2 regions of the Paraburkholderia sp. SUR17 genome follow, and region 1 is predicted to be linked to the other one. Evidence: predicted binding sites of a transcription regulator. Region 1 holds the regulator's gene; the other holds the start of a gene.
What was found. Region 1 encodes FNR, which switches genes on or off when oxygen is low (the NO sensors DNR and NnrR bind a similar motif). Its sites were predicted from a motif close to TTGATNNNNATCAA; they were not measured.
Positions count from the first base shown of each region.

Region 2: the regulator FNR is predicted to act here: its motif matches at 2,560-2,573, upstream of P2869_RS23805 (TraR/DksA family transcriptional regulator).

Region 1 is NZ_CP120509.1:1,623,530-1,639,453, forward strand. Features, by position in the region: gene P2869_RS24615 (hypothetical protein) at 1-400, opposite strand, end outside; gene P2869_RS24620 (DUF3274 domain-containing protein) at 400-2,346, opposite strand; gene P2869_RS24625 (DUF2345 domain-containing protein) at 2,350-3,111, opposite strand; gene P2869_RS24630 (universal stress protein) at 3,681-4,145, opposite strand; gene P2869_RS24635 (PAS domain S-box protein) at 4,681-6,771, shown strand; gene P2869_RS24640 (response regulator transcription factor) at 6,768-7,415, shown strand; gene P2869_RS24645 (response regulator transcription factor) at 7,813-8,220, shown strand; gene fnr (fumarate/nitrate reduction transcriptional regulator Fnr) at 8,230-9,036, shown strand; gene P2869_RS24655 (YkgJ family cysteine cluster protein) at 9,271-10,053, opposite strand; gene P2869_RS24660 (AraC family transcriptional regulator) at 10,329-10,886, shown strand; gene P2869_RS24665 (VOC family protein) at 10,883-11,299, shown strand; gene P2869_RS24670 (MFS transporter) at 11,535-12,731, shown strand; gene P2869_RS24675 (tetratricopeptide repeat-containing glycosyltransferase family protein) at 12,909-14,360, shown strand; gene P2869_RS24680 (zinc-dependent alcohol dehydrogenase family protein) at 14,444-15,430, opposite strand; gene P2869_RS24685 (nitroreductase family protein) at 15,608-15,924, shown strand, end outside.
Region 2 is NZ_CP120509.1:1,425,001-1,440,924, reverse strand. Features, by position in the region: gene P2869_RS23815 (deoxyribodipyrimidine photo-lyase) at 1-1,022, shown strand, start outside; gene P2869_RS23810 (hypothetical protein) at 1,291-1,701, shown strand; gene P2869_RS23805 (TraR/DksA family transcriptional regulator) at 1,970-2,365, opposite strand; gene P2869_RS23800 (HPF/RaiA family ribosome-associated protein) at 2,677-3,006, shown strand; gene P2869_RS23795 (HoxN/HupN/NixA family nickel/cobalt transporter) at 3,150-4,211, opposite strand; gene P2869_RS23790 (Ig-like domain-containing alpha-2-macroglobulin family protein) at 4,547-10,678, shown strand; gene pbpC (penicillin-binding protein 1C) at 10,693-13,098, shown strand; gene P2869_RS23780 (DUF4410 domain-containing protein) at 13,354-14,169, opposite strand; gene P2869_RS31145 (hypothetical protein) at 14,471-14,887, opposite strand; gene P2869_RS23770 (phytanoyl-CoA dioxygenase family protein) at 15,279-15,924, shown strand, end outside.

The DNA of each region.
Region 1 (15,924 bases):
CTGTCGAATACCATAAAGGCACGATGCAGCCTTTTTCGCCATTACCACAAATCAGTCCATCCGGATAGGCGAGCGGCAAAACAATGTTCATTCCAGACGGATCGGCATTAATGACGTGCCCCTGGAAGTTTTCGAACAGACCTCGACCCACGTGCTTCCGGATGCCGGCACGGGTGTCGTTGTAGTAGGTTTCTCCGTGGTTGCAATCACGGTAACGTTCCAGCGTTACAAACCGGTGGTCGTCAATCCGGTAGATGACCTGGGGCGGCGAGTCATACGGCAATTCCTTGAGCGCCGAACTCATGAAATCTCCGAGTCCGAAGCTCGCGTGCTCCGGCGTCTGTGCGGTGCACCCTTGCATGAGGGCGACAAGCACCATTGCGGCTGTGACGTATCTCATCAAGCCCCCTTCCATTGTTGCTGCCTGAGCTGTTCGGCTTCGGCCCTGCTTTGCTCTTCGGCGACCGTATCCCAATCGATATGCGGCGGCTTGATGATGCTTTGAGGCGCGCCAGACCCGAAGTAATCGTCATAGCCCTGTGTCCAGTCGGCCAGCTTCATCAGGCGGGTCCAGAACGCCGGCCTCTCATACGAATCGCAAAAGCCGACCGGCAGATCGTAGGCCACCACGCGACGCATGAAAGCTTCGTGCTGCGGCAGCGTGCTGTGGTTGGTCGGCTCGGCGTGATAGGTATCGAGCCGCTGCAACATTTCCTCCTGCGTTTCAAGCCGGGTCGTGCGCGTCGAGCTATAAATATCCTCTGTCGTCACGGTACGTTCCGGCTGATAAATCGAGCGCATATAACGGTAATCGGGATCAGCGTAATGCCCTCCGTTCGGGTCATTGGGATCGGAAACCCACTTGCCCATTTCATCCACTCCTTTACGCGAGTTTTCGAACGGCCGCATTTCTTCCGCCGTGACGGGCTGCGGCACCTCTTCCGCGTTGATAGTCACGGTCTTGTCGGGATGGGGTACGGCCCACAGTTTCATGAGGGGCGAAAAAATATCGCGGTTTCCATTCCAGAAATCTGTCGGCTTCGCACCTGGTACGAGCTTGTCTTCGGGAATCGGTGGTAACGTGCCGTACCTCTTCACGCCCGGCGCGTCGCCCACGGGCGTGCCGCGTGCCAGCATGCGCTGTTTGACCGTATCGCCCAGCTCGGCGAGCAGCCTGTCGTCCACGCCCTGCCAACCGATGCTTTGCAGCGGTACCGCGCCCATCACGCGGTCGTGCGGCGTGAAATACACGTACAGCCTGCCGTGATTGTCGCGTTCGTCCACGCCGGATTCACGCCCGTTATCCGGTCGCCAGAAGTCCATGTCCTCGGACGCGCCGCACTGCAACTGCCGCAATTGCGCCTCGGTGAAGACGCGCTTATCGCCCTTGATGCGGTTGGCGATGTTCCGGAAGGTATTGACCCGTGCTTCGGGAGTGGGGCGCTCTGGTCCGCAGGCCAGTGCATCCGTAACCTTGTCATCGAGCGAATACGGCGAATTCATCACGAACAGCGCATCGGGCGCGCGGGTCTTGCATATGGCGGTGGCCGCCATCGCGATCATGGTGCCCTGGCTATGCGACATCACCGTCACCGTGTCGCGCGGGCACTCGACGCGAATCCGGTCGATCAGGTCGGCCAGTCGCTGGGCCGCGTGCGCGTAGTAGGAGCGCGGGGGCGCATCCTGCAGTTGGCGATCGGCTTCCGTGTTCAACGCCTCCATGTCGAATCCGAGCACATGACGTTTGAAGCCCGCTTCGCTCCATACCTGCTGCAGGTTGTTGGTGCCGTTCTGGAAGGGACCGCCTCCCCAGTACCACGGCCCCTTTCCGGTGAAGCCATCGCTGGTGCATTCGGGAGCCCACGCATCGACGCCGCGTGGATTGCGAAGGGGAATACGCCAGTTCCGTTCGGTACCCGAAGCCGCGCTGTAACCCCAGTAGAAGCGGATCACGGGCGAATGTCCGCGCTTTGTCGGATCGAGCTGGCGTGGAATGGGGCGACCATCGGAGTCCGCAGTGATATAGGCATTCGCCTTTAGCTTCGTTTCTTCTGTTCGGTGCAGACGATCATTCAGGCCGGCACACAACGCCTGTTCCGCCGCGTCATACCACTCGCCCGTGGAATTGACGCCATGCACGAAGATGATGACGCCCGGCATGTGCGGCGGTATCCGGCACTCGGCGCGTACCTCGAAGCTCGACGGCGTGTGATAGGACTCCCAGTACGGCCGCCCCAGGTGATCGCGCTGCATGGGCACGACGCGCGTGGCGGTTGAATGCCGGTAGGGCTTCGGCGCATCGGCACTGTCTGCCGCGCTATCGGGCGGGTTGGTCTTGTCGTTCATGAATCAGACTTCCTTGTGATTCAGCAGGGTGAGCTTGAGTCCCTGGGCAACGTCCTTGCGGCTCAGCGAGGTCTCGCCCTGTTCGCCGGTGACGCCCTCAACGATCTGCCCATCGGCAAGCTCGATCCTGTAGGGGCGGTTCGCGACAGGGCGGCCCGTGATGCCGTCGCTCAGGATGAACCGCTCGTCGTTTGCGATATCCATCTGCCCAAACTTCGGCACCGGCAGCGACAGCGCCCCCGGCCCCTGCTTGCTGATGTCCGGCACCTTCAGGATCAGGCTGCCCGCCCCGCCGATCTCCACGTGGTCGCCGTGCACCTTGATATAGGCCGTGCCGCCGCCGCTCAGTACGACACCGTTGGCCGCATTGACCGTAGCCGTGCCGTCCGCGCTCGTGATCTGCACGTTCTTCTGCGCCACCAGTTCCATCGCGTCGGACTGCGCCTGTATCTGCACCTTCCCGCGCGCCGCGAACATCCTGATGCCGAGCCGGTGCGCGAACAGCGACAGCTCTTCGCCCGCCGCAACCGCCACGTTGCGCAGCGCCGTGACGTTGAACCGTGAATCGCTACGCGACAGGTCGTGCCGGGGATGGGTGAACCGGATCGTGTACTTCGTCGGTTCGCCGATGCCGCGCTCGCCGTCGAACGCGTAGACGTCCGCGAGCGCTGCGGCTGGTGTGCCCTTCAGGTCCAGGCTGTAGAACGGGTGGATGTTGATGCCCGCGCGTGCGGCGGCATCGGAATACGCTGTTGCAGGAGTCAACGGTGCTCTCCCTGTCCGGCAGGAAATGAATGACAGATCAGCTGCCAGTCATACCGGAGCAGGTGCGGGGGTGTCTATGGCCGCTAACCATCTTTGACAAAGACGGTGCCCGTTGCATCGGACGGCGCGCCATCGGGACGCATGGTCCGTTCGCGGGGAAAGGCGAAAGACGGCCTGGGCTCCCTCGCAGCCCCCTGCGTCAGCGCGGGGCCTCGCGGTCAGCCAGGTCGCAGGCCAACCGTATCAGGTCCGCGCGTGCCGCCTGAATCTGCTCATGCAGTTCATCCGTTGAGAGGGAGGCCTCGTCAGGCGCAGCCGGACTGGCCGGAATGCCGGGGATGGGTAGCCCTCTCTTTTGATTTGTATGGGTCGTAACCGAGTCGCTTCGCGAAGCGACGGCGGCGCCGAGCGTTCGGCCCCACGTCGCGGCTCAAGTTAACGACCGATTCGTCTGAGGCTTTAATCAACCTAATCAACCGCCAAAGCCGTGGAGGCCCACCCTGCTCACATCTGCCAGAACGCGGCCCCATCAGCCGCGTTCCACGCACCATCCGCCGTCCTGCACACACTCAACGACTCGCCTCAGCCTCCGCGTCATACCGCACCACCAGCACCGGCCTGTCCACGGTCCTGAGCACGGCCTCGGCCACGCTGCCCAGCAGCAGGCGCCGCAAGCCGTGCAGCCCGCGCGTGCCCATCACGATCAGGTCCGCCTCGGTTTCATCCGCGGCGCGGCGCAGCACCGTGGCCACGTCTTCGCCGTAGGCGTCCACGGCGCGTGCCGTGCCCTGCACCTTCTGCTGGCGGAAGCGTTCTTCGGCGTCCTCGAGCGCGGCCGTTGCCGAGCCCCCGCGCGTGTCCGCCGGCACGTCCTCGGCGAACGGCGTGTTGACGTCCACGAGTTGCGCGTGGTGTTCCGCCACATAGACGGCCGCCACCACGGCCCCGCTCGCCTGAGCAATCTTTACGGCCTCGTCCAGCGCCCGCCGCGCGCTGCGGCTGCCGTCGATCGCTACCAGAATCCGCTTGTACATCTTGCCTCCCGGGCCAGGCCCTTGACGTTGAATGCAGAGGGCGCGTCGCATCTCCCATCACGACGCGATGATGCGCAGTGCGCTTAACGAGCAGTCTGGCGATGGGGCCGGCCGCGTCGTTGACGAGGATCAAGCGGCAAGAGGGGTCAAGGCCCTCGCGTGCAGCCCGCAACGAACCAGAACAGAAATGCGGCAGATATGCATTCCCTATGCATCCGCTTTCCGGCAGACCGCCGGCGCGCCCCCGCGCAAAGTGCGCCAGAAGCCTGCGAAAAGCCGCCCGATCTCCCGCTGACCGGCGCGGGGCGGCCTTCGGACTGGCGCAAGCCGTGTAAAACAGTCACAATTCGCTCACAATTTCCTTGATCGAAGCGGGTATTGCATTCGCAAACCCGCGAAGACGTACATTCACACCGCATCCAGACATGAGACTGCGTCCCTATGAGCTCGATACGGCGGGAATCACATGACCGCTAGTCCCCAATCCGCCGGCCCCGCGGCGGCCAGAAACGGCCCGCGGTTGTCGCGGCAACCCATGCTGGCAGCCACCGTGGCACTCGTGGCGGGGCTGCTCGCTACGCTCGCGACCTTGTGGGTCGTGCAGCAGGAACTCTCGCATGCCGGAGAAACGCGCTTCGAGCAGCGCACGACGCGCGTCACCGCAGTCCTTCAGCAGAAACTCGCAGCCAGCGCCGCCGTGCTGAACGGCGCACGCGGGCTGATGGGTGCCGTCCCGGCGCCCACGTCGGCCGCATGGCGCGAATATGTCAACCGGCTCGATCTCGAGGGCGGCCGCTCGCCCGTACGCGTGCTGGGCTACGCCGACGTGCGCGGCCGCACCTTCCCCGGCGCCGCGTCCGAAGCATCCGCGCCCCTCACGGCTACGCTCGTCGCCCCCGCGGCCGAAGACGCCCCGGCTTTCGCGCTGCCCAATACGCCTGACAGCCGCGTCGCGCTTTCGCGCGCGGTGGAATCGGCGCAGGTAGCGCTGGCCGCGCCTGGCCCCGGCCAAGGGCCGCAGGACAACGCCGACGAGCGCCCCCCGCTGTGGCTCTATCTGGCGGTGTACGGCACCCCGGCCACGCCGGCAACGGCCACGGACCGGCAGGCCCACCTCGCCGGCATCCTGTTCGCCCGGCTCGACCCCGACCGCCTGTTCGACCCCGCCCGCTTCGGCGAGCGCGGCCTCGACCTGCAGGTCTACACGGGCCAGGCGTCCGCGCCCGTCTTCGCGACCGCGAGCGGCGACGAAGAGAACACGTCGTCCACGAACGCGCTGCATCGCTCCACCGTGCTCTCGTTCGGCGGCACGACGTTTACGCTGGCCTGGTCGGCGGCCGGCAGTGCGGCTGCGGCCGCCAACGCCAGCGTGGAGACGACGGTAGCGGTGGCCGGCGTGGTCGCTTCGCTCGTGCTCGCAGCGCTCGTCCTCGTGCTCGCGCGCCTCTATGCCGACTCGCGCAAGGTGGCGGGCGAATCGCGCACCCAGTCGACGCTCAACGAGGCCCGCATGATGGGCATCATTCGCTCGTCGATGGAGGCCATCATCACTATCGACGAATCGCAGCGCATAGTGATCTTCAATCCCGCGGCGGAACGCGTGTTCGGTTGTTCCGCGATGGACGCCATCGGCGCCCCGCTGGCGCGCTTTCTGCCCGAGCGGTTCCGCGAAGGCCATGCGCGGCACGTCGAGCAGTTCGGCGTGACAGGCGTCTCCGACCGTCAGATGGGCCGCCAGCGCGTGCTGTATGGCCTGCGCGCGAACGGCGAGGAATTCCCCATCGAAGCCTCGATCTCGCAGATCCGCGACGCCACCGGCAAGCTCTATACGGTGATGCTGCGCGACGTGACCGAGCGCGTGCGCGCTGAAAACGATCTCAAGCAGTCGCGCGAGGAATTGCGCGAACTCTCCGCCAACCTCCAAAACGTGCGCGAAGAGGAAAAGACCCGCATCGCGCGCGAGTTGCACGACGATCTGGGCCAGCAGCTCACCGCCCTGAAAATGGATCTCTCCGCGCTGGAACACATGGTGGGGCCCGATTCCGGCGCAAGCACCGACACGCTGGAGCAGCTTCGCAGCATGCGGCGGCTCATCGACGCCACCGTGGCTTCCGTGCGCCGCATTGCCGCCGACCTGCGTCCCGTGATGCTCGACGACCTGGGCCTGTTGCCCGCCATCGACTGGCTCGCGGGCGACTTCACACACCGCTACGGCATCGAGGTGGACCGGCGCATCGCCCCCGGCGACACGAATTTCTCGCGCACGAGCGCGACCACGCTCTTTCGCATCGTCCAGGAAGCCCTCACCAATGTCGCCAAGCATGCCGAGGCCACGCGCGTGGAACTCATGCTGCGCGTGGAGGGCAACTTCTGCGTGCTGCGCGTGAGCGATAACGGACGCGGCAGCCACCCTGCCGGCGCAGACGGCGCCAACGCCCCGGGCAGTACCCACTTTGCGAATGGGACGAACGGTCGCGCCGGCAAGTCGTTCGGTATCATCGGCATTCGCGAGCGCGCCCATATGCTGGGCGGCTCGGTTGCGATCGACACGGCCGACGGCAAGGGCTTCGCCCTCACCGTCACCTTCCCTCGCGAGGCCGTGCAACAGGAAGAGACACTTTCATGATCAAGGTACTGATCGCCGACGACCATACGCTGGTACGCGACGGGCTGCGCCATATCCTGCAGAACGCCAGCGGCTTCGAGGTGGCCGGCGAAGCGTGGGACGGCGCGACGACGATTGCGCTCACACGCTCCACCGAAGCGCAGGTGCTCGTGCTCGACCTTTCCATGCCGGGGCGCAACGGCGTCGAACTGATCCGGCAGATCAAGGACGAGAAACCGAATCTGCGCATTCTCGTGCTCACCATGCATGCCGAGCAGCAATACGCGGTGCGTGCGTTCAAGGCGGGTGCGTCGGGCTATCTCACGAAGGAAAGTGCCAGCACGGAGCTTGTTTCCGCGGTGACGAAGGTGGCCGCGGGCGGTGTCTACGTGAGCCTCGCCATGGCCGAGCGCTTCGCGCAGAGCCTCAACGAGCCCGCGGACACGCTGCCGCACCAGCGCCTCTCCGACCGCGAGTTCGACGTGTTCCGCCGCATCGCGGCGGGCCAGAGCATCTCCGAAATCGCGCAGGAGCTATGCGTGAGCGCGAAGACCGTGAGCACCTATAAAACGCGCATTCTCGAAAAGATGCAGATGCCGCACGAAGCCGCGCTGGTGCGCTATGCGATGCGGCACAAGCTGTTCGACGACAACGACGAAGTCTGACGAAAACCGCAAGGCGCGAAGGTATGCCCTGCGTCGTCGCTTTGCGTTCTGCTGCCCACTCTCCTGCCGTTGCGCGGGCAACCTGTTCCGGTTCGTTTCACGCTCGCCTGCGCAACGCTCCTCAAGGCGCTCATAAAAGCGCTGATTAAAAGACCGACTAGAAAGACCGACTAAAAAGATCGACCAAAGCGCTGATGAATCGCGCATGAAGCGCAGTAAAGCGCGAGCCAGCCGAACGGCGGCATATCGCCGCATTCAAGGCCTCACAGGGCACACCGGCCGCCCGGCAAACACCCCGCCCGCTGTAGGAATCGACCTACACGCATTCCTTCCGCCCTACTGAAAGTTCAACCGTCGCCGATTTAAATTCCGTGAATCGCAGACCATACTTGCACCCATGAAATCAGAACGGTCCGCCAAGCTGAAAGTCTTCCTCGCGGAAGACTCGGTACCGGTGAGACGAAGAATCTCGCTCTCGCTCGGCAGGATCGACGGAGTGTGCGTGGTGGGAGAAGCGGAAGACGTATCCGCCGCGCTCGAAGGAATTGCAACATCCTGCCCGGATCTCGTGATCGCCGATCTACGGCTCGCGCAAGGCAACGGCCTCCAACTGATTGAAGCCGTTACCGCAGCGAACCAGCCTGTGGTCACGATGATGTTGACGAATCACGCAGGTCCGGCATTTCGCGAAGCAAGCCTCGCGGCGGGAGCGCAGTACTTCTTCGACAAGACAGCCGAATTCGAAGAAGCCCGCAGCGCCGTTGAAGCAATTGCCCGCACGCATCGCACGCGTGCTGTCGCCTAGGAGATTGACATGTATTCGAGTACCGCCTGCGACGTAGCTGTTTCGTCTGGCTCGCCCCACACCGGCTATCAGACGTACCCGATTGCCCCTGTCGACGCACCGGCCGATACGCGTGCCGACACCGCCAAGCGCGCCGTGACGCGCTGCTCCACCTGCTCGATGCGCGCCATCTGCCTGCCGCCCAGCCTGACCACGGCGGAGCTCGAACGGCTCGACTCGATCATCTGCACCACGCGCAACGTGCGCCGCGGCGAAGCGCTGTATCGCGGCAACGATGCGTTCCAGAGCATCTACGCGGTGCGCGTCGGTTCGTTCAAGACCGTGGTGATTCATCGCGATGGCCGCGAGCAGGTCACGGGCTTCCAGATTGCCGGCGATGCGATGGGCCTCGACGGTGTCTACGCGGGCCGCCACAGCTGCGACGCCGTCGCGCTGGAAGACAGCCAGGTCTGCATCATTCCCTTCGGCCTGCTCGAAGTGGTGTGCCGCGAAGTGAAGTCGATGCAGCATCACGTGCACCAGATGATGAGCGGCGAGATCGTCCGCGAGTCGGGCCTCATGATGCTGCTGGGCACGATGAGCGCGGAGCAACGCCTCGCCACGTTCCTGCTGAATCTGTCGAGCCGCTTCAAGTCGCGTGGCTACTCGGCCTCCGAATTCCACCTGCGCATGACGCGCGAAGAAATTGGCTGCTACCTGGGCATGAAGCTCGAAACGGTCAGCCGGATGTTCTCGAAGTTCCAGCGCGAGAAGCTCGTCGATACGCACGGCAAGCAGATCCGCATCACGAATATGGAAGGACTGGCCCGCGTGTGAGCGTTGCACGCGGCAGTACGCAGCATGTCTGTTGGCCGCGCATGACAGTGCGGCCAATGTTGAGGACGTAAGGTTAGCCGGATGGTTCCGGCGAATGAGTGGGTGCAAGTGCCTCGAAAGAGGTGTGTGCTTTGACGGCGCAGCAATGCGCCGTCTTTTTTTTGGGCTGTTTGATTTTGTCGGCCGCGATTTGCGCGATGCGCCGTATCGCCGGCCACCATCACCCCCGCCCAATCACTCGCCGCTTGCCGCGTGAAACCCGAGGTATTCGTGCAGGTCGGGCAAGGCGTCCGGTGCGCGTGCCTCTGCATCGACGGAAGCCAACGTGTCACGTGTGCTGCGACGGTTCGAAATCAAGATCCACGATGCCGGGTTCGCATCTTCGCCAACGACTTCGTCCTCGCGCATTGCCGCAGCGATTGCATTCGCCATCGGCTCGCGCCCCGGCGCGATCACCACAAAGCCCTCGTTCGCCAACGCCGCCGTGCGCACGCCCAGCACGTCGCAGAGTTTGCGTTTGGCTCCGACGTCGTGGATATCGGCCTCGCGGAAAGCCTCGATAGTCGCCACGAGCGACGGGTCCGCATAACGCCCCGCCACTTCGAGCACGGGATGACGTTCATCCCATGCCTCGGGCGGACACAGTTTGGCGGCCGGCTGAAGCTCGATGAACGGATTGATCTCCGCCGGATAAATGCGACACACGCGCGGCCGGCGATCGTACGCACCGCAGCGCAGGTCGGCTTGCAAATGCGGGCACGGCCCGTCGAACGCGGCCACGACGGTCACGATTACGCGTAACGGCAGCGTGCCGCTCATCGCCGGGAAGGAACGCCTGAACTTGTAGGCCGCGAGGCGATCGTCGGCGGCCGGCTCGACGGGCCACGGAATCGCGTCGCAGAGCAACTGCGTTTCTCCGCCGTCGCGCAGCCAGCCCGCCGCTTCGGCAAGGCTCAACGGAAGACGCAGATCCCGGCAGCAGCGGCCGCACATCGTGCAGGAGAAATGTGAGGGCATGGCGGTCCAATTCGGGAATGACAGGCGGGCAGGGCTCTGGCGCGAAGCGTACTACGTGTGGCGGGATCGCGCTGCCGGCAGGACAAGGCCGGGCAAAACGCCAGACTGCTGCCATTCGGCTGGGGCTGATCTGGGGACAACTGGTGCTGTCTGGTGCCGCGCAGCATAGGGCCTGAGGCCCGGCCAGCTTCGGCGGCCCCTGCCACCTTCACTCCTGCCACACGATGCAGCCTAAACTACGGCATCCCGCCAGCCCACTCACTGTCCGAAGACGCATGCCCGCCCGATCAGACCGTCGTGCCGCCTCGCCTGCTTTGTGTCCTGCTTCGGCAACCGACGGCGCCCTCGAAGACCCCGCCCTGCTCCGCCGCCTGCTGCGCGCCAAAGACCGCATGGACGCCGCCTCGCACGAGGCCTGGCCCGTCGGGCGTCTTGCGCAGGTCAGCGGCGTCTCCGAGGCCCACTTCGCGCGCTCGTTCAAGCGTGCCTTCGGCGTGCCGCCGCACCGCTATCTGCTCACGCGTCGCATCGAGCAGGCCATCGCCCTGCTGCGCGACACCGAACTGAGCGTCACCGAGATCGCCTTCGCCACGGGCTGGGAGAGCCTCGGCACGTTCGGACGCGTGTTTCGCGATGTCACGGGCCAAAGCCCCGGCACCCTGCGCGCCGCGACACGCACGGAGCCGGCCAGCACGCGCGAACTGGAGCGCATCCCCGCCTGCGTGCTGAAGGCCGCGCAGCGTCCCGACCTCACCATCGCAGTTTTGGAGAAGCGCCGCCGCGCGGCCGGCGCTACATTCGCGCCATCTACCCAGGAGGAGGAGGCGTCATGAATCAGGGCATCAACGTGGTGGGCCTTTACGTCGACAACCAGGACGAAGCGCTCGCGTTCTACGTCGACAAACTCGGCTTTCGCGTGCATACGGACGTAAGCAACGGCCCGTACCGCTGGCTCACGGTGCAGCACCCTGACCAGCCGTCGTTCCAGCTGGGTCTGTTTCTGCCTGGGCCGCCCATCCACGACGCCGCCACCGCGCAAACCTTGCTCGCCATGGTGGCCAAGGGCGCCATGCCGCCGCTCGTGCTTTCCGTCGACGACTGCCGGGCCAGCTACACGCAACTCAAAGCCCGCGGCGTGGAGTTCACCCAGGAACCGGTGGACCGCTTCGGCAGCGTGGACGCCGGCTTTCGCGACCCCGCCGGCAACGGCTGGAAGATAATTCAGGCGGCAAAAAGCACCGTCTGAGCGCGGGCCGTGCCGATGTGGCCCGCAGTGCCGGGCCGGGCCGGGCCGGGCCGGGCCGGACCAGGCCACGCCACGCCGCGTGGCGCTGCGCCAAGCCAGGCGCCAGGCCCCGCCGGGCCATGCCGGGCCATACCGCCCGCCCACGGGGCCATACCGCGCCAGCTACAGGCCTGACGCGCCGCGGCGGAACAGGCCTTGCTGCCTTCGTCGGGGTATCTACACCGCGGAGGACGCCATGCACGCACGCCTCTCGCAGCCCGCGGCGCTGACCGGTCACGCATCGCTCGTCGCGGCCGCCGTGCTGCTCGGCACGCTCTATGCCGGCAGTACCCTCGTCACGCCGCTCTACCCGCTTTATCAGCGCGCGTTCGGCTTGTCCGACCTGACCATCACGCTCGTCTATGCGACGTATGTGGTGGGCAATCTGGGCGCGCTGCTCGCAATGGGACGCGTGTCCGACCAGGCCGGCCGGCGGCCCGTGAGCCTGCTGGTGCTCGCCGTGGGCGGCACGAGTGCGCTGCTGTTCCTGCTGGCCATCCATCCCGCGCTGCTTTTCATCGCGCGGGCCGCGAGCGGCCTCGCCATCGGCGTGGGCGCGGCGACGGCAACCGCGTGGATCGCCGACCTGCACTCGGCCAAAGACAAGGCGCCAGCGAGCCGGCTCGCCGCAGCCGTCAACCTGGCCGGTCTCGCCGGTGGCGTGGCGGTGGCGGGCCTGCTCGCGCAATTCGCGCCGTGGCCGCTGCGCACCGTCTACGGGGTCTACCTGCTGATCCTGTTCGTGACCGCCGCGCTCACCCTGCGCACGCGCGAGACCGTCGAGCACTCGACGCACGCCAGCCAGCCGCTGTCTTTCAGGCCCCGTATCGGCGTGCCTGGGCAAGCGCGCGCCGCGTTCGTGGCACCCGCTGTCACGGCGTTCGCCACCTTCGCGCTGCTCGGCTTCTACGCCGCGCTGCTGCCCAACCTGCTCGCGAACAGCATGCACGTGCATAGCCCCGCACTCAGCGGCGCCGTGGTGGCCGAACTGTTTGCAGTGGGCGCGGCCACAGTCGTCCTGACGCCCACGCTCACGGCCCGTGCCACGATGTTCGCCGGCTTGTGGCTGCTCCCGCCGAGCCTCGCGCTGCTGCTGTGGGCGCAGGTGGCCGGATCGATCGCGGTGCTGATCGGGGCGACCGCCCTATGCGGGATCGCCTCCGCCTACGGATTTCGCGGCAGCCTCCAGGAGGTCAACCGCATCGCGCCGCCGGAGCATCGCGCTGAACTGCTGTCGGCGTATCTGTTGTGCTGCTATAGCGGCAATTCGCTGCCGGCGGTGGGCGTGGCGGTGCTGTCGAGGTACGTAGGACACCTCTGGGCGGACGGGATTTTTGCGGCGGTTTCGGTGGGGCTGGTCGGGGTGGCGTTGGGGGTGGGCAGGCGCAGGTGAGACGAGGCGCGGTTCGTGTGTCGGCCTGATGGCGAAACTGCGTAGAATCCCGATCCATCACGTTCGACGCACACAACGAGACCATCGATGGACCCCGCACAATCGAATCTGCCCTTGGGCGCCGACCGATACCAGACGGCGGTCTCGCTTTATTCGAGCGGCAACGTAGCCGCGGCGTTGAGCGCACTCGAACCGGTGCTCGAAGCGGGCGTGCCCGATGGCGCTGAGCGGGCGCAAGCGTTGAATCTGGCCGCGGCTTGCGCATTGCATCTGGATCACAAGCTCGATGCCGAACGCTATTGGCGGATGGCGATCGAAGCCGACCCGCACTGCGCTCAAGCGCATTACAACCTGGGCGTGCTGCTGCATGGTCTCGATCGATCTGCCGAGGCGCAGACGTGCTACCGCGCGGCGCTGGCGGTGCGCCCCGACTACCTCGAGGCGCACCACAATCTGTGTGCCTTGCTGAAGACGTGCGGCCGCTTGCCGGATGCCGAGGCCGCCTGCCGCCAGGCACTTTCGCTGTTTCCCGATCATCCGGTTCTGCTTCACAGTCTCGGGACGGTGCTCGTCGAACTAGAGCGCTTGCAGGAAGCGGAAGCCACCTACCGGAAAGCGCTCGCAATCGACCCCCACTACGCCGATGCCCGGTGCAAGCTCGGCGCGCTGCTGTTGAGCCTCGGCCGGTTCGAAGAAGGCTGGCCGCTATTCGAAGCCCGCTACGACGCCGCTTTGACGGACCGGACCGCGGCGCCGCCCGGCGTTGCCTACGCGCAATGGCAGGGGCAATCGCTGCAAGGCAAGGCCGTGCTCGTCTGGCAGGAACAGGGCTTCGGCGACATGATCCAGTTCGGGCGCTATCTGTCGTTGCTGAAAGCGCGCGGCGCGGCGTGGATCACGCTCGCCTGCGCGCCGGCGCTGCACCGGTTGTTCCGCAGCCTGCCGGGGATCGACGCAGTGGTCGATGGCCATTCCGATCTTGCGCGCGCCCCGTACGACTACTGGACGTTGCCGCTCAGCATCGCGCATCTTGCCGGCACCACGCTCGGGTCCATTCCCCCCGCCGCGTACCTGCAGCCGGATGCGGCGCTCGTCGAGACATGGCGGGCTCGGGTGGCGCCGCTGAAGGGACTCAAAATCGGCCTCGTCTGGAAAGGCCATGCCGGTCACGGCAATGATCGCAACCGGTCCCTGCCCTCGCTCGAAACGTTGCGGCCGTTGCTGAACGTGCCGGGCGTCAGCTTCGTGAGTTTGCAGAAAGGCCAAGGGGAAGCCGAGGTGAGCGCGCTCGAGGGCCGCCCCTTCGTGCTCGATGCCGCACCGGACATCACCGATTTCGCCGATAGTGCGGCGCTCATCGCGCAGCTCGATCTGGTGATCAGCGTAGACACCGCGGTCGCGCATCTTGCCGGTTCGTTGGGCAAGCCGTGCTGGGTCATGCTTCCGGCGCTGGGGCTCGACTGGCGATGGGTGCGCGGGCGAACGGATTCGCCCTGGTATCCGGGAACGATGCGCTTGTTCAGGCAAGCGGAGCCGGGACAGTGGACACCCGTGGTCGAACAGATCGCCGCGGCATGCCTGGATGCTGCCGCGGGGTATGCGGCGGCGTCCCATCCCCAGGGCGTTTGACTGCAAGTTCAGGGCGGTCCCCGGCCCATCGAGCTTGCCGCGGCTATCGAGTTTTTAAGCGAAGCAGGCCGCGCCTGCCACGCTCACCTCATCACCAACACCGCCGCCCCCGAAACGCGCCCCGCTCTCAAATCGTCCAGCGCCTGGTTCGCGTCCGTTAGCGCGTACGGCGTTGTCTCGATGGCGAGCGGCACTGCGCCGGCAATGCGCATGAAGGCCTGGCCGTCTTCGCGCGTGAGATTCGCCACCGACACCACACGCCGCTCGCCCCACAGGAACGCGTAGGGAAACGAGGGGATGTCGCTCATATGGATGCCGCCGCAGACCACCGTGCCGCCCTTCACCACCGCTTGCAACGCGAGCGGGACGAGTGCGCCCACGGGCGCGAAGATCAGCGCGGCGTCGAGCGGCGCGGGCGGCGTCTCCTCGCTGCCACCCGTCCATACGGCCCCCAGACGCTGCGCGAGCCCCTGGGCGGCAGCGTCGCCGCTGCGCGTGAACGCATAGACTTCGCGGCCTTGATGGCGCACCACCTGCGCAACGATGTGCGCCGCCGCGCCGAAGCCGTAGATGCCGATACGTTGCGCGTCGCCCGCCATGCTCAACGTGCGATAGCCGATCAGTCCCGCGCAGAGAAGCGGCGCGGCTTCGACGTCGCTGTAGCGCTCGGGCAGATGGAAACAGTAGCGGCTGTCGGCGACGGTGCGCTCGGCATAGCCGCCGTCGAGCGTATAGCCCGTGAAGCGCGGATCGTCGCAGAGGTTCTCGCGGTGCGCGAGGCAATAGCGGCAATGTCCGCAGGTATGCCCAACCCACGGCACGCCCACGCGGTCGCCCACGGCGAAGCCCGTTACGCCCTCGCCCAACGCGGCCACGGTGCCCACGATTTCGTGGCCAGGAATGACGGGCCGTTTCGGTTCGGTGAGCTCGCCATCGACAACGTGCAGGTCGGTACGGCACACGCCGCACGCGTGGATGTCGATCAGCAGTTGCCCGGCTTCGGGCACCGGGTCGGGCAACGACATTTCCTTGAGATACGGTCCTGAGCCGTCGAATACCATCGCGCGCACGCTGTCTCTCCTTCGCTGACCTGCATCAACTCCGCCCCCACCGCGCGCTGCGACGATAAATCGAATGGCGGCGCGGTGCCTGCGTGCATGCGGCGGCTTCGCATTCCGCTCGTTGCACTCATTGCGAAGATTCCGCACGTTCCGCTCATCTTCCGTATCAGCCGAGGGAGGCCGCAGATGGACCATGTTACGCGTTCCGCCGCGTGGGATGTCGACGAACAACGGCTCGCACCGTCCGCCGGCGTCGAAGAAAAGTTGCGCTTCGCGCTCCAGTACGCAGTGCTCGCGCCGTCGAGCCACAACACGCAGCCCTGGCGCTTCATCGTGGACCGCGACGCGGTGACGCTATGCGCCGACCGCCTGCGCGCGCTGCCCGTCGTGGATCCCTTCGACCGCGAACTCATCATCAGTTGCGGCGCGGCGCTCTTCAATCTGCGCGTGGCGCTGCAGCACTTCGGCCTCGCTTACGCGATCACGGTGTTTCCGTCGCATGC
Region 2 (15,924 bases), 200 kb from region 1:
CAGGGCGTATCGACTTTTTTCGCGTGCCGGAGCACGTCACCTCGCGCGTGAAGGCGCTCCCGGACCTGAAACTTCAGCCGTGCGCGCCGGATTGGGCAGGCGGATTGCGCGAGACCTGGCAATGCGGCGAAGAAGCGGGACAGCGCCGGCTCCAGCAATTTCTCGCCGACACGCTCGCCGGTTACGCCATCGGCCGCGACACGCCGGGCGCGCAGGCCACGAGCCGGCTGTCGCCGTATCTTCGCTTCGGCAATCTCTCGGTGCGGCAGGTGTGGTACGCGGCGCTGGAGGCCAGTCGCGCCGGCCCTCGAGCAGATCGTCAGGCAGGGGCAGACGCGTGCCGCGCAGCCCCGCCTATTGCGGCAAGCCTCGACAAGTTTCTCGACGAGCTGGGCTGGCGCGAGTTTTCGTACCACCTGCTCTACCATTTCGCGCCGCTCGATCGCGTGAACTTCCGACGTCAGTTCGATGCCATGCCGTGGCGCGACGACCCTGAATCGCTGGATGCCTGGCAGCGCGGCACGACCGGCTATCCGCTCGTCGATGCCGGCATGCGCGAGCTGTGGCACACGGGCTGGATGCACAACCGCGTGCGCATGGTGGCGGCGTCGTTTCTCGTCAAGCACCTGCTCATGGACTGGCGGGCGGGCGAAGCCTGGTTCTGGGACACGCTCGTGGACGCCGACGAAGCCAGCAACCCCGCGAGCTGGCAATGGGTCGCGGGCACCGGCGCCGACGCCGCGCCGTACTTCCGGATTTTCAATCCCGTCCTGCAGGGGCAGAAGTTCGATCCCGAAGGCGACTACGTGCGGCGCTGGGTGCCGGAACTGGCGCGGTTACCCGATGCATCGATCCACGCACCGTGGCGCGCGCAGCCGGCGCAACTAGAGGCCGCGTCGGTGCGGCTCGGCGAGAGCTATCCGTGGCCGATGGTCGATCATCAGCATGCACGCACGCGAGCACTCCAAGCGCTCCACGCCCTGCAGCGGTCGCGCGGCGAACAGGCGGACAGTGCGGCATAGGCGGAGGCATTCCGCTACGCCATCGACGATCGGTGATCGGAACAGATCGCGGCGGGTAGACCGGTCCGTACCCCGTTAGCTTCGAACGTCCCCCCGTGTCGATTCCTCTATCCCTCGCGCGCCTCTTTCAAGCGGCCTCGCACAAGCCTGCAGCCCCGCCGCGCAGCGCCCGGCCACTTCGTCGCGGCACGGGCCTTGCGGACTCTCTGCATGCATGTCCTCGATTGGGACGCGCAATTCGTCTATGACTTTCGGGAGGAATTCGATCATGAAGACTTCAGTGAAGAGAATGCTCGCATCGATCGCGGTGGCCACGTTCGCGGGCGGCGCATTCGCTCAGGCGGGCGGTGGTGCCGGCGCAGGCGGCGCCGGCAGCGCGGGCGCGGGTGGCGGTGGCTCAGGTGGTAGCGCAGGGGTGGGCGCGGGCGGCGGCACGACCGGCGGTGCGGGCGGCGTGGCTACACCGGGCACGTCGCCGGGTGCGGGGACGATGGGCCGCTCAGGCACCAGCCCGACCGACAGCGGCTACGGCTCGCCGGGCGTGACCGGCACGGGCGGCGGCATGGGCACGGGAACCGGGGCCACACCACCGAACCATTCCCGCATGGGCCGCTCGAACAGCGACAACTATGGCGGCGAGAGCAACGATATGAATAGCCCGAACCAGAGCGGTCAGTAGCAACGTGGCAGCATGGCGGCGGGCTGCGCGGGCGCCGTGGCGTCTGTGCGGCCCGCCCCTGTCGCGGGGCCCTGCAACGCAGGCCGTGTAGTTTCTTCGTCCATGCGTTCATTCCGGCAGGCCGCTCGATGCCAACTTCGATTGCCCGCTTCGCAACGCCCCCACGCGAAAGGTGATGTGTCGGCGCATCGAGCACCGGGCGGTCGCCGTGTTGGTTCAAACGCTCGCTTCACCAGGTCGGCTCACCGGCCGGTCTCAAAAGCCGGTCTCAAAAACCGCGCGTCACCTGCGGCCCGAAGGTCTTTTCGTGCACGGCCTGGCAGTGCGCGCATCGCGTGGCTGTCGGGCAGGCAAGAAGCCGCTCCTCACCCACCGGCTCGCCACAGCCGCTGCACGTGCCATAGCTGCCGTCGTCCATGCGCGCCAGCGCCGCCTTGATTTCGCGAAGCTCCGCCAGATGCAGGTCGATCACCGCGTGGTCGATGTCGGCGAACAGATCCGCTGAGGACTCGTCGCCCTCGTCGGGCGCGCTGCCGGCCATGTCCGCGTAGGGTTCGTCCGCGCGATGCGCCTCGCGCGACCCGATATCCGCGCGAACCGTTCGCTCGCGCTCCACCAGCAACGTGCGCAGGGTTTCCATCTGGCGTGGGTCCAATGCGGTCATGATTCGCTCCTCGTTGTCACGCGCGCTGTCGTGCGCGTCGTCATCGTCATCGTCATCGTCATGCAAATAGGCTGTCGGGGTGGCCCGCCCATGTGATCCGGATCATTGCGTCCGGACCAGCAACACAGCCACGACCGCGGACAACCGCCCGGACCACCCTTTCCGTAACCCTATCGGCACGGTTCTTCGAGGAATTGACGCACGTCAATCCGGCCGCGGCGGCGGCGGTTAGCGTATCGGTCACGCACGCTGCGACTGACGTCGACGGTCGAGCGGCGACCAGCAACGACAACCTTCGAGTGACCGAAACAATGAAACTACCTTTGGACATTTCGTTTCAGGGCGTGGACCGCTCCGATGCCGTGGAAGACGCCGTGACCCGGCATGCCGAAAAGCTCGACGGCATCTATCCGGACATCATGCGCTGCCGCGTCAGTTTGATCCTGGAGGAGAAGCACAAGAGCCAGGGCAAACAGTTCAACGTGCGCATCGACCTCACGATTCCGGGCCGCGAACTCGTCTCGAACAACGAGCGCAACGAAGACATCTACGTCGCGTTGCGCGACGCGTTCAAGGACATCACGCGCATGCTCGAAGACGCCGTGCGCAAGCAGCGCGACGAAAGCCGGCAACAGCCGTAGGCTGCCGCCTTCCCGCCGTATTTCCCTCGCCGGGCGTCCCCCATCTGGCGTCGCTCATGTGGCATCGCTCATCTGGCATCACCCGGCAACATCTGGCAACACCCGGCACGAGCGGAGGTCTGGCATGACCGCCCCGCTCGGGCTCACCCCGCTACCTTCACCTCGATCTCGTCGTAGCGCTTCACGCGGTACACGAGCGCCGACACCAGCCAGCACAGCACGAACAGGCCGATCACGAAGTAGCCGACAAGGCCGAAGTTTTCGGAGGCCAGCGCGAGCGTGTCCCAGAACGGCCCCTTGAGCGCGAGCTTGTCGGCGGCCAGCGCGAGCACCTCCACGCCGCCAATCGCCACCGCCACCACCACCGAAACGAACGTCACCGTCAGGTTGTAGTAGAGCTTGCGGATAGGCCGCACGAACGCCCAGCGATAGGCGCCCGTCATGAGGATGCCGTCGGTCGTATCGACCAGCGACATGCCCGCCGTGAAAAGCACCGGCATGACCATGACCGACCAGAACGAGAGACCGTCCGAGGCCTGGGCCGCGGAGATACCGAAGAGCGCGACCTCCGTGGCGGTATCGAAGCCGAGCCCGAACAAGAATCCGATGGGATACAGATGCCAGCTGCGCGACGCGAGCCCGAAGAGCGGCCGGAAGATACGCGCCAGCAAGCCACGCTGCGCGAGCAGCAGGTCGAGATCCTCCTCCACCAGCACCCCACCGCGCCGCACCGCGCGAAACGTGCGATACACCGACTTGAGAATCGCGAAATTGGCCGCCGCGAGCAGAAACAGAAACGACGCCGACACCACCGTCGAAATCATGCCGCCCACGGCCCTGAACTGCGGAAACTGCGCGGCGATGCGTGTGGTCGCGCAGGCCACGGCCACCGACATCAGCACCACCACGGTGGAATGCCCCAGTGAAAAGAACAGCCCCACGCACAGCGGATTGCGACGTGCGCCGACGAGCTTGCGCGTCACGTTGTCGATAGCGGCGATGTGGTCCGCGTCCACGGCGTGGCGCAAGCCGAACGTGTAGGCGAGCAGCGCGGTGCCGAGCAGCACCGGTTTGTCGTGAAACACCGCGAAGGCCCAGCCCCAGGCGGCAACATTGAACGCGAGCAGGAAGGCGTAGATGCCGGCCACGCGGCGGCGCGACGTGGCGGGTTCATCGTTGAACAACTGGAACGCTCGTTCGAGCACGGCAACTCCCTGCGGTTGGAATTCAAGGCGGCATAAGCGTGCGGCGGTACGTGGCGCTTGACGGTGATACAACGGCGACACAATGGCGGCACAACGGAAACACTCACGGCGAGCGCCGCATGGGTTGCAGCGAGACCCGGCAAACTCGCGGGCGAGTGTACGGGCCGCCTTCCTGGACCGTCAAGCAATGGAAAGAATTGGCCAACGGAATGGCTTTGGCCGGCGCCTTCGCGTGCGCATCGACACGCGCCGATATGCGTACTGGAAGCGTCTCTTTCGTCAGTTAGAATCGGCCCGTCATTCCGAAAGAAAAATGAAACCTGGGAGCGCGACGCATGCGACGCGGCACGAACAAACTCAAACAACCTGCCTTCTGGGCCACCGCGACCGCTGCGACCATCGTGGCGCTGGGTCTTCTCGGCGCCACGACGTGGCGGGCCGATGCGGCGCGCATCACGCACGTGTCGCCGCAGGGCACCGTGGCGCAGGTCAGGCAGATCGTCGTCAAGTTCGACGAAGCGATGGTGCCGTTCGGCGCGCCCGACCTCGCGGCACCGGCCGCCGTGAAATGCAACGACGCCTCCGCGAGCGCGGGCCAGTCGCGCTGGATCGACGAGCGCACCTGGGCCTGGGACTTCTCCGCTGACCTGCCGCCTGGCGTCGCCTGTTCCGTGGACCTGAAGGACGGGCTGAAGTCGTCGGCGGGCAACGCGCTCACGGGCCCACGGCACTACGCGTTTCAGACAGGCGGTCCGTTCGTGCAGGACGTCGAGCCCTCCGGCGACGAGATCGAAGAAAACCAGGCCTTCGTGCTGAAGCTCAACGGACCGGCAACGGATGCCTCGGTTAAGCAGCACGTGTGGTGCGAGTCGAGCGGACTCGGCAACCGCATTCCCGTCACCAATGTGGACGCCGCCACGCGCACGGCGCTTTTGAAGCGCTTCCGTCTGCAAAAGGAAGCCGCGCGCGTGCTCACGCTGCAATGCCAGCAGGCCCTGCCTTCGGGCACGAAGGCGCAACTGGTCTACGGCAAGGGCGTGGCGAGCCCGAGCGGCATTGGCAACGACGTGGAACGCCGCTTCGACTTCAAGGTGCGCGAACCCTTCGCCGCGAGCTTCAGTTGCGAACGCGAAAACGCCAGGGCGCCCTGCACGCCGCTGCGTCCCGTGCGCGTGCAGTTCAACGCGCCTATCGCGCGCAGCGACGCCGAACGCCTCCGCCTCAAGGGACCCGACGGCGATATCAAGCCGACGTTCTCGCCCGACGACAAAGACCCGCAAACCAGCACCGTCGAATTCGCGGCGCCATTGCCCGAACGCGCCCAGTTGAGCGTCGTGCTGCCCGTCGGCCTCAAGGACGCGAGCGGCCGCGCGCTCAGCAATGCCGATCTGTTCCCGCTCAAGACCACGACCGGCCCGCTGCCGCCGCTCGCGAAATTCTCGTCGGGCACGTTCGGCATCATCGAACGCTTTGCCGAGCCCGACATGCCCGCGCTCGTGCCCGTCACGCTGCGCAACGTCGAGGCGGATCTCCACATTGCCGGCCTCAACGCCGGCAACGCGCAGTTCTCGAAGCTGCGCGTGGAAGCCGACAGCGACATTCGCAGCTGGATGCGCAACGTCGAGCGCTTCGACAACTACACGATGACGCGCAAGGAAATTGCCGAGGCGATGCCGAATCTGCTCGATCACAATCCGTATCCCGTGATCGTGAAGCCGCGCGCCGAAGCGGACGGCTCCAGCGAGGACGACCCGAAGAATCCCCGCATCGACGTGCGCTCGCTCTCGCTGCTCACGGGCCGCGCCAACATCGAAACGCTTTCGCTGCCGAAGGCCGATCCCAAGGCGCTGCGTCCGTTCGAAGTGGTGGGCGTGCCGGTGACGAAGCCCGGCTTCTACGTGATCGAACTGGCGTCGCCCGCGCTCGGTGCGTCGCTGCTGGGCAAACAGGCGCCCATGTATGTGCGCACCGCGGTGCTCGTCACGAATCTCGGCGTGCACTTCAAGCAGGGCCGCGAAAACAGCGCGGTGTGGGTGACGACGCTCGACAAGGGCCAGCCCGTGCCGAACGCCGATGTCCACGTGAGCGATTGCAACGGCGACGAAGTGGCTTCCGGCAAGACCAATGCACAGGGCGTGCTGATGATCGCCGGGCCGCTCGCGCCACGCGCCGAATGCGGCAACGACGCCTTTGGCGGCTTCTTCGTCTCGGCGCGCATCGACGACCCGAAGACGGGCCACGACATGGCATTCGTGCGTTCGGACTGGAACCGCGGCATCGAGTCGTGGCGCTTCAACGTGCCCACCGACACGAGCCTCGATCAGACCGTGCGCGCCCATACCGTGTTCGATCGCACGCTGCTGCGCGCGGGCGAAACGGTGTCGATGAAGCACCTGATCCGCGTCGAAACGATGCACGGCCTCGCCTTCCCGCAGACCTACCCGACGCGCGTCACCATCCGTCATACGGGCAGCGGCCAGACCTGGCACCTGCCGCTCAAATGGGCTGCCGACCACACCGCCGACTCGACCTTCGTTATTCCGGCCGCGGCCAAGCTGGGCGAGTACGAAGTCTCGCTCGACGACGGCAACGTGAATGCCGCATCGGGCGAGGCATCGGACCAGGCATCGAGCAACGCCGACGATAACAACGACAACAACAATGACAGCGGCGAAGGCGACGCCGTGCGCCACAGCTACACGTCGGGCAGCTTCCGCGTCGAGGAATTCCGGTTGCCCGTCTTCAAAGGCACGATCGCCGTGCGCGACGAGAAGGCCCACCCGCTCGTGGCCGCGAAGGAAGCGCCGCTCACGCTGCAGATCGAGTACACCTCGGGCGGCGGCGCGTCGGGCCTGCCCGTGCAGGTCTCCGCGCTCATTAAGAGCACCTCGCCCGCGTTCGCGGACACGTATCCCGACTACAGCTTCGTGCCCTACGTGAAGCGCAACGACAACGCGTCGTCCGACACGAGCGACGACGAAGACAGCGCATCGCAGCAATCCACCGACGACGGCTCGAAGCTCATCGCCGACAAGGAGCCCGTCACGCTGGACCGCAACGGGGCAGGCCGTCTCACGCTGAAGAACCTGCCGGCCGTGGATGCGCCGAAGCGTCTCGCGCTCGAAAGCACCTTCGCGGACCCGAACGGCGAAGTGCAGACCATCAGCGGCAGCGCCACGCTGTGGCCCGCCGCGGTGGTGGCGGGCGTGAAGTCGGGGCAATGGGTGTCGGTGGGCAACACGGTGCCCGTGAAGGCGCTCGCGCTCGACCTGCAAGGCAAGCCGCGCGCGGGCGTGCCGCTCGACGTGCACGGTATCGCGCGCATCACCATCACGTCGCGCAAACGCATGGTGGGCGGCTTCTACGCGTACGACAACCACACCGAAACGAAAGACCTCGGCACGCTGTGCAGCGGCAAGAGCGATGACCACGGCCTGCTCGCCTGCGACGCGAAGCTCAAGGAAGCGGGCAACGTCGACCTCGTCGTGACGGCAAAAGACGGCGACGGCAATGCGTCCACCGCGACCACTTCCGTGTGGGTCACGCGCGAGGAAGACCTCTGGTTCGGCGGCGAGAACACCGACCGCATCGACGTGCTGCCCGAAAAGACCGCCTACGAGCCCGGCGAAACCGCACGCTTCCAGGTGCGCATGCCGTTCCGCTTCGCGACGGCGCTCGTCGCCGTGGAACGCGAAGGCGTGATCGAAACGCACGTCGTGAAGCTGGACGGCAAAGACCCCACCATCGACCTCAAGGTGAACGAGGCGTGGGGGCCGAACGTGTACGTCTCCGTGCTCGCGCTGCGCGGGCGCATTCACGAGGTGCCGTGGTACTCGTTCTTCACGTGGGGCTGGAAGGCCCCCATCGAATGGGCCCGGGCGTTCTGGTACGAAGGGCGCCAGTACGAGGCGCCCACGCCGCTCGTGGACCTCTCCAAACCCGCGTATCGCTACGGCCTTGCGGAGATCAAGGTAGGCACGGCCGCGCATCGCCTGGCCGTCACCGTCACGCCCGATGCGAAGACCTACACCGTGCGCGGCAAGGCCCACGTCAAGCTGCGCGTGCAGATGCCGGGCGGCAAGCCCGCGCCCGCGGGCACGCAGATCGCCGTGGCCGCCGTGGACGAAGCCCTGCTCGAACTCATGCCGAACGACAGCTGGGACGTGCTCGACGCCATGCTCCAGCGGCGCTCCTACGGCGTGGAGACGTCGACGGCACAGATGGAGATCGTCGGGCGCCGGCACTTCGGACGCAAGGCCGTGCCCGCGGGCGGTGGCGGCGGACACGGCGCCACGCGCGAACTGTTCGACACGCTGCTGCTCTGGAACCCGCGCGTGACGCTGGACGCGAACGGCGAGGCGTCGCTCGTCGTGCCGCTCAACGACTCGCTCACGAGCTTTCGCATCGTCGCCATCGCCGCGGTGGGCGACGGCACGTTCGGCACGGGCAGCGTTTCGATTCGCAGCACGCAGGACCTGCAACTGATCTCGGGCCTGCCGCCGCTCGTGCGCGAAGGCGATCAGTTCCGCGCGCAATTCACCGTGCGCAACACGACGGCGCGCGCGATGAAGGTGGTGGTTACGCCGAACGTGCCAGGCCTCACACTCGCGCCGCAAACGGTCGACGTCGCCGCCGACTCCGCGCGCGAAGTAGCGTGGACCGTCACGCCGCCCGACGGTTTGTCCGAAGCGTCGCCCGCCGCGCTCGCCTGGAACGTGGCCGCCGCCGAACAGGGCGGACCGCACGCCAGCGATGCGCTGAAGGTCACGCAGCGCGTTACGGCGGCCGTGCCCGTCACCGTGCAGCAGGCCACACTCACGCAGGTGGACGGCTCGTTCTCGCTGCCCGTGGCCGCGCCGCCGAATGCGACCACCACGCAGGCCGGCGTGCCGCGCGGCGGCATCGCGGTCTCGTTGCAGCCGAAGCTCTCCGAAGGGCTGCCGGGCGTGCGCCGCTGGTTCGAGCGCTATCCGTACAGTTGCATCGAGCAGCAGACTTCGCGTGCGCTGGGCCTGAACGACGTGGCGCAGTGGCAGGCCGTGGTGGCGCGCATGCCGGTGTATCTGGACCGCGACGGTCTGGCGAACTACTTCCCGCCCTCGGACGACAGCGGCAACACGGGCAGCACCGCGCTCACGGCGTACCTGCTCTCGGTCACGGACGAAGCCGCGAAGCTCGACCCGCGCTTCGCCCTGCCCGACGACCTGCGTGCCAGGATGGAGAGCGGTCTCGCCGCCTTCGTGGAAGGCCGCCTCGAGCGCAAGTTCTGGGCGCCGCGCAAGGACCTGGACCTGCGCAAGCTCGCCGCCATCGAGGCGCTTTCGCGTCACGGTGCCGCGCGTGCCAGCATGCTCGATTCGATCGAGGTCGCACCGAACCAGTGGCCCACCTCCGCGGTGCTCGACTACTACGCGATCCTCTCGCGCGTGAAGGACATCCCGCAACGCGACGACAAGCTCGCGCAGACCGAGCAGATCATCCGCGCCCGCCTTACGTATCAGGGCACGCGCCTCACCTTCTCCACCGCGGACGGCGACGACCTCTGGTGGCTCATGACGGGCACCGAAACGAACGCGGCGCGCACGGCGCTCACGTTCGTCGATGCACCGGGGTGGAAGGACGAGATGCCGCGCCTCGTCGCGGGCCTGCTCGGCATGCAGAAGAACGGCGCGTGGCAGACCACGACGGCGAACCTGTGGGGTCTGCTCGCCGTGCAGCGTTTCTCGCGCGCCTTCGAAAGCGTGCCCGTGACCGGCCAGACGCGGCTTCAACTGGGCGCGACCACGAAGACGATCGCGTGGAGCCAGCCGGCATCGGCGGCGGCGAATTTCGCGTCCGCTACGGCGATCACGAAGACCGCGAACACGCGCAGCGTGTTGCTGCCGTGGCCGGCCGAGGCGCGCGGCGCGCCCGCCACAGCGCCCGGCGCGCTTTCGTTGACGCTCACGCAGGACGGCACCGGCAAGCCGTGGGCCACCATCGAAAGCCTCGCGGCGGTGGCGCTCAAGGCGCCGTTCGCCGCGGGCTATCGCATCACGAAGACGGTGACGGCGGTGGACCCCGCGGTGAAGGGCATGGCCAGAGGGACGTACACGCGCGGCGACATCGTGCGCGTGCACCTCGACATCGATGCCCAGACCGACATGACCTGGGTGGTCGTCAACGATCCGGTGCCCGCGGGCGCGACCCTTCTCGGCTCCGGCCTCGGCCGCGATTCGGAGGCCGCCACGCAGGGCGAACGGCAACAGGGCGACGCGTGGCCGGCATTCGTGGAGCGCGGCTTCGACGGTTATCGCGCCTACTACGATTACCTGCCGAAGGGGAAATTCTCCGTGGAATACACCATGCGGCTCAACAACGTCGGCACGTTCGGACTGCCGCCCACGCGCGTCGAGGCGCTCTACGCGCCCTCGACGTTCGGGGTGCTGCCGAATGCGTCGGTGGTCGTGCGGCCGGTGGCGCAGTGAAGGGGAAACGCGCGATGGGCGACGGGCGGGCAGTGGCGCGGCGCCTTGCCCACGCCACCCTCTGCGCGCTGCTCGCCGTTGCCGCGCCGCTCGCGCACGCCCTGCCCTCGTTCAACGACGTGCGCGCGCAGTGGCGCAGTTCGGACTGGCTGCTGCTCGCACGCGACGGCACGCCGCTGCAACGCACGCGCATCGACAAGACCGAGCGGCGCGGCGACTGGGTCGCGCTCGCGGACGTCTCGCCGGCGCTGCGCGAAGCGATCGTCGTTTCCGAAGACAAGCGCTTTTACGAGCACAGCGGCGTCGACTGGCACGGCGCCGCCGCCGCGGCCTGGGCGAATCTCTGGAACACGCGCACGCGCGGCGCGTCCACCGTGACGATGCAGCTCACGGGCCTGCTCGGCGACGACCCCCAGCATTCCGGGCAGCGGTCCGTCGCGCAGAAGGCGGGGCAGGCGGTGAGCGCGCTGTGGCTCGAACGCAGCTGGCGCAAGGACCAGATTCTCGAGGCGTATCTGAATCTCGTGCCGTTTCGCGGCGAGACGATCGGGCTCTCGGCGCTTTCGCTCACGCTGTTCGGCAAGGCGCCCTCGGGCCTCGACGAGCGCGAGGCCGCCGTGGCCGCTGCCTTGATCCGCGCGCCCAACGCGCCCTACGCCCGCGTGAGCGCGCGGGCCTGCCGGATTCTGCGCGACATGAAGGCGCCCGAACGCTGCGCGAATCTGGCGAGCTTCGTGCAGCTCGCGTTCGCGCGGCCCGCACCCGCCGTGCTCGCCGTTTCGCCCGAAGCCGACACGCTCGCGCCGCATTTCGCGCGGCGCATCGCGGCCGAAACGCGTCCGGCGGCCGGGGCACGCATCACGACGACGCTCGACGCCCGCCTTCAGCGCTTCGCCTCGGACACGCTCACGCGCACGCTCGTCGAACTCAACGCGCCGGCGCATCGGCGCAACGTGCACGACGGCGCCGTGGTCGTGCTCGACAACGCGACGGGCGACGTGCTGGCGTGGGTGGGTTCGTCGGGCGGGCTCTCGGGCGCGCGCGACGTGGACGCCGTGCTCGCGAGCCGCCAGGCCGGCTCCACGCTCAAGCCTTTCCTCTATGCCAAAGCCATCGACGAACGGCGCCTCACCACGGCCTCGCTGCTCGACGACGCGCCGCTCGACCTCGCCGCGGGCGGCGGGCTCTACATTCCGCAGAACTACGACAAGGACTTCAAGGGCTGGGTGAGCGTGCGCACGGCGCTCGGGTCGTCGCTGAACGTGCCCGCCGTGCGCACGCTCGTGATGGTCACGCCGCACCGCTTCGCCACCACGCTCACGGCGCTCGGCCTGCCGCTCACGCAGAGCGGCGACTACTACGGCTATTCGCTCGCGCTCGGCAGCGCGGACATCACGCTGCTTTCGCTCGCCAACGCGTATCGCGCGCTGGCCAACGGCGGCGTGGCGTCGCCCACGTATGACCTGCCGCGTCATCCCACTGTGCCGTACGCGACGGCGCCCGCCACGCCGCGACGCGTGTTCAGCGCGGGCGCGAGCTACATCGTGACCACGGTGCTCGCGGACAACAACGCACGCACCCGCACCTTCGGTTTCGACAGCCCGCTCGCCACGCGCTTCTTCTCGGCCGTGAAAACGGGCACGAGCAAGGACATGCGCGACAACTGGACGGTGGGCTTCACCTCGCGCTACACGATCGGCGTGTGGGTAGGCAATGCGGACGGCGAACCGATGTGGGACGTCTCCGGCGTGACGGGCGCAGCGCCCATCTGGGCCGCCGTGGCCGGCTACCTGCACCGTCACGTGCCGAGCGACGCGCCGCGCATGCCCGCGGGCGTCGTGGAGACGCGCATCGCGTTCGAGCAGAACGTGGAGCCCGCGCGCAACGAGTGGTTCCTGAGCGGCACGCAAACGCCGGTAGTGGGACTTGCAGCGGATGCGGCGGGCGCGCCGGCTGGAGCGCGTGGAACGTCGTCGGCTGGCGCGGCGCGAGGGGTGCATGCAGCGCAGTCGGTGCAATCGGCGCAATCGGCGCAACCAGGAAAGGGCGCGCCGCGCATCGGCTCGCCCACGGATGGCACGCTCTTCGCGCTCGACCCGGACATTCCCGCCACGCGCCAGCGCATCGTCTTCGAGCGCGAGAGCGGGTCGTCCTCGCGCAGCGCGTGGCGGCTCGACGGCAAGCCGCTCGGCCACGACGACCGCGTGACCTGGTTGCCGTGGCCGGGGCGGCACGTGCTGGAACTCGTGGATGCGAGCGGCACGAGCGTCGACGCCGTGCACTTCGAAGTGCGCGGCGCAACGGCGCGGCCGGGTTATGCCGCGGGCAATCGTGCAACGGGCAAGGCAGGCGCGCGTGCGACGGCGCCGGGTTCGGGCGGTGGGCAAAACCCGGCGCGCTCGGGTTCGCCCGGCGCGTAGCAAATGGGGTGGCCACCATCCGCGACAGGCGCGGGGAGGACGGCGAATCGTGCCGGGTCTGTATCGGCCGCTGTCACGAACGATGCGGACGGTCAACGCCGCGCCGTGGGAACCCAAACCCGAGCCTTGAGCGGCAATCCGTATATCCCGCGCGATCGCATGGCGAATCGTGCCGCGCCTGTATCGGCGACCGTCACGATGCGGACGGTTGATCCCAAGCGCTGAGCGCTAAACCGAATGAGCATCGCCCCGCGTTCAGTCCGCCTGCGCCACAGGCTGCGCCTGGGTGCCCTGCACCACCGGCGCCGCATTCGCGTTCTTGCCCTTCACACCAACCGCCGCCACGACCTGCTTCGCGATCGAATCGGCCAGCCGTTTCGCTTCGGCTTCGAACGTGTCGTGCTTCGCTTCGGAGACTGCGTGCAGCCCGCCGCTCGTCGCCACCGACGTCGCCAGGCTCCCCGCCGCCGCGCCCACGCCGCCCATGGCGACCATGCCCGGCGCCTTGCCGCTGTCCGCAGTGGCATCGAAGCGCTGCAACGGCGACAGCACGCCGCCTCGCGGCTGATACAGCAGTTGCACCGACGCCTCCACCTCGCTCTTGCCCGCGCCAAAGCCGATCAGCATGCGGCGGCTGCGCCGGCCGGCATCGAGCGTGTCGAGGCTGCCTTCGATCACGAGCACGCTCTTGCCGGGCGGCGTCGAAAGCGTCGAGGGCGGCACCGACGCGAGCACGGCATCGAGCCCCTTCGCCCGCAACTGCCGCACGAGTTCGCTCGCCACCTGGCCGCGCACCGCGAGCGCCTCGTTGTATTGCTGCTGCACCGCGGACGTCCCGCTGAACGACGCCTTCAACTGCCGGCTCAGGCTGTTGTCGAACTGGACGGTCGCCGTGGCCTCGTCGAACGGGTAGACGTAGATCACGTCGGGCCGCACGGGTGCGGGCGCGGCATAGGCCTGCACGCCGCTGATGCCCGAGGCGCAGCCGCCGAACGCGAGACACGCGGCCACGAGCGTCGCACTCGCCCAACGCCGCGCGCGGCGCACGGCCCATCCTGATGAAAATGACATCGGCATCTCGTTCCACCTGCCCTCGTTCACGCTGAAATAGCCGGCCCGTTCCCGTCGAAGGCGAAAGACAGGGAGAGGCCGGTGCGACTACCGTGACGGCGACGCCGGCGAGGCGCGCCGTGGTTCACGCGGTGGTTCAATCGTGCATCGCGGACTGACAGCTGTACATCGCGTACTGCCAGTTGTTCGTCGCGTGCCGCTATCTGTGCACCACGTACTGCCAGCTGTACACGCGCGTACCGCCAGTTGCGCATCACGCCAGTTGTTCACTGCGTGCCGCCCCTGGCGCACCGCGTACCGCTCAGGCCCAGTGCGGCGGAATCCACACGCCGCCCACCCAGTGGCCCGGTACCCAGACGGCGGGTCGAACCGCGGGCGCCACGTAGACGGTGGTCGGCGCGACGCCATAGGCGGTCTTCGCGGGAGCCGGCGCCATCACCAGCGGCGCCGGCGGAACGTAGGTGACCACCGGTGCCGGCGCCGCGTAGACGACGGGCGGAGGCGCCACGATGACAGGCGCGGCCACGACCGCGGTGCCGCGCAGCACCCACGTCGCGGCGCAAGCCGAGACGCTCGTCATGGCGAGCACGCCGGCCGTCGCCGCGAATGCAAGCTGACGCGAGAGGTGGTACGAGACGCGCGTCGTCCGTATCGCCGGATTCGAGGTCTGCGCCTTGCCTGCTAAACCGATACGGTTGATGAGAGATGAGAAGTTCACGGAACGTCCTTCAGTGTGTAGGCCGCGTGTCGAACGCGAAGATCGGCACGATCAACTCGATCGGCAAGCGCTGGAAACGCGGCGGGTTGCGGATGGCTGCCAATGTAGAAGAACGCTCGCGCGGAGTCTGTTGGAAATTCATGTCGTGCGGTTTCACGGCTTTTTTTGAGCCGCGTTTTTGAGGTGCGCTTTTTAAGGCATATTCCTAAAATGGAACAAAAATTCCATTTCACTGGATGATGCAATTTCCGTTGTACATCACTGCGGTCTTGTCTATGCTGAGGTCATACGTGCGCCCGCGCGGCGCGCGATGCACGCGGATGGACGACATCGCATCGTCCCGCAGCAGCCAATTACACGATCACAGGACCGGCCGATCAGGAGACACGCCATGCAAAGCTTCAGTCCCGCCGAATGCACGCCCGAAGCCGTGGTGGACGCCCTGCTCCACGGGCCGGGCGCAGTCCGCGTGCGCGGCCTCTTCAGTCCAGTTCAAGTGAGCGAAGCGCGCAGCGTCGTGATGGCCCATTCCGACGCCCGCGCACAAACCGTCACGCACTTTCAGGGCGAGGCCGCGCAGGCGGCGCGGCTGCATCTGCAACGCCGCGTGTGGAATCTGCTTGCAAAAGGGGACGTGTTTTCGCAGATGGCCGAGCAACCGCTGATCGTTGCCGCCATGCGCGCGTTTCTCGGCGAGGATTTCGTGATGGGATCGATTGCCGCAAACCGCATCCTGCCCGACGGCCCCGGCCAGGAACCGCACATCGACTACCCGTATTGGGATCTGCACGCGCCGCAGACGTTTCCCGTGGGCATCAACGCGAGCTTTCCGCTCAACGCGCAGGTGACCATTCCGCTCGATCCGTTCACGGCGCAAACCGGCGCCACCGCGTTCGTGCCGGGCACACAGCGCGACCTGCGCTACCCCGGCCCCGACGACCGGTTCTTCGAACGCTGCGAGCGCATGGAGGCGGACCCCGGCGACGCCATCCTGTTCTTCGGCGCCACCTGGCACTGCGCCATGCCGAACCGCAGCA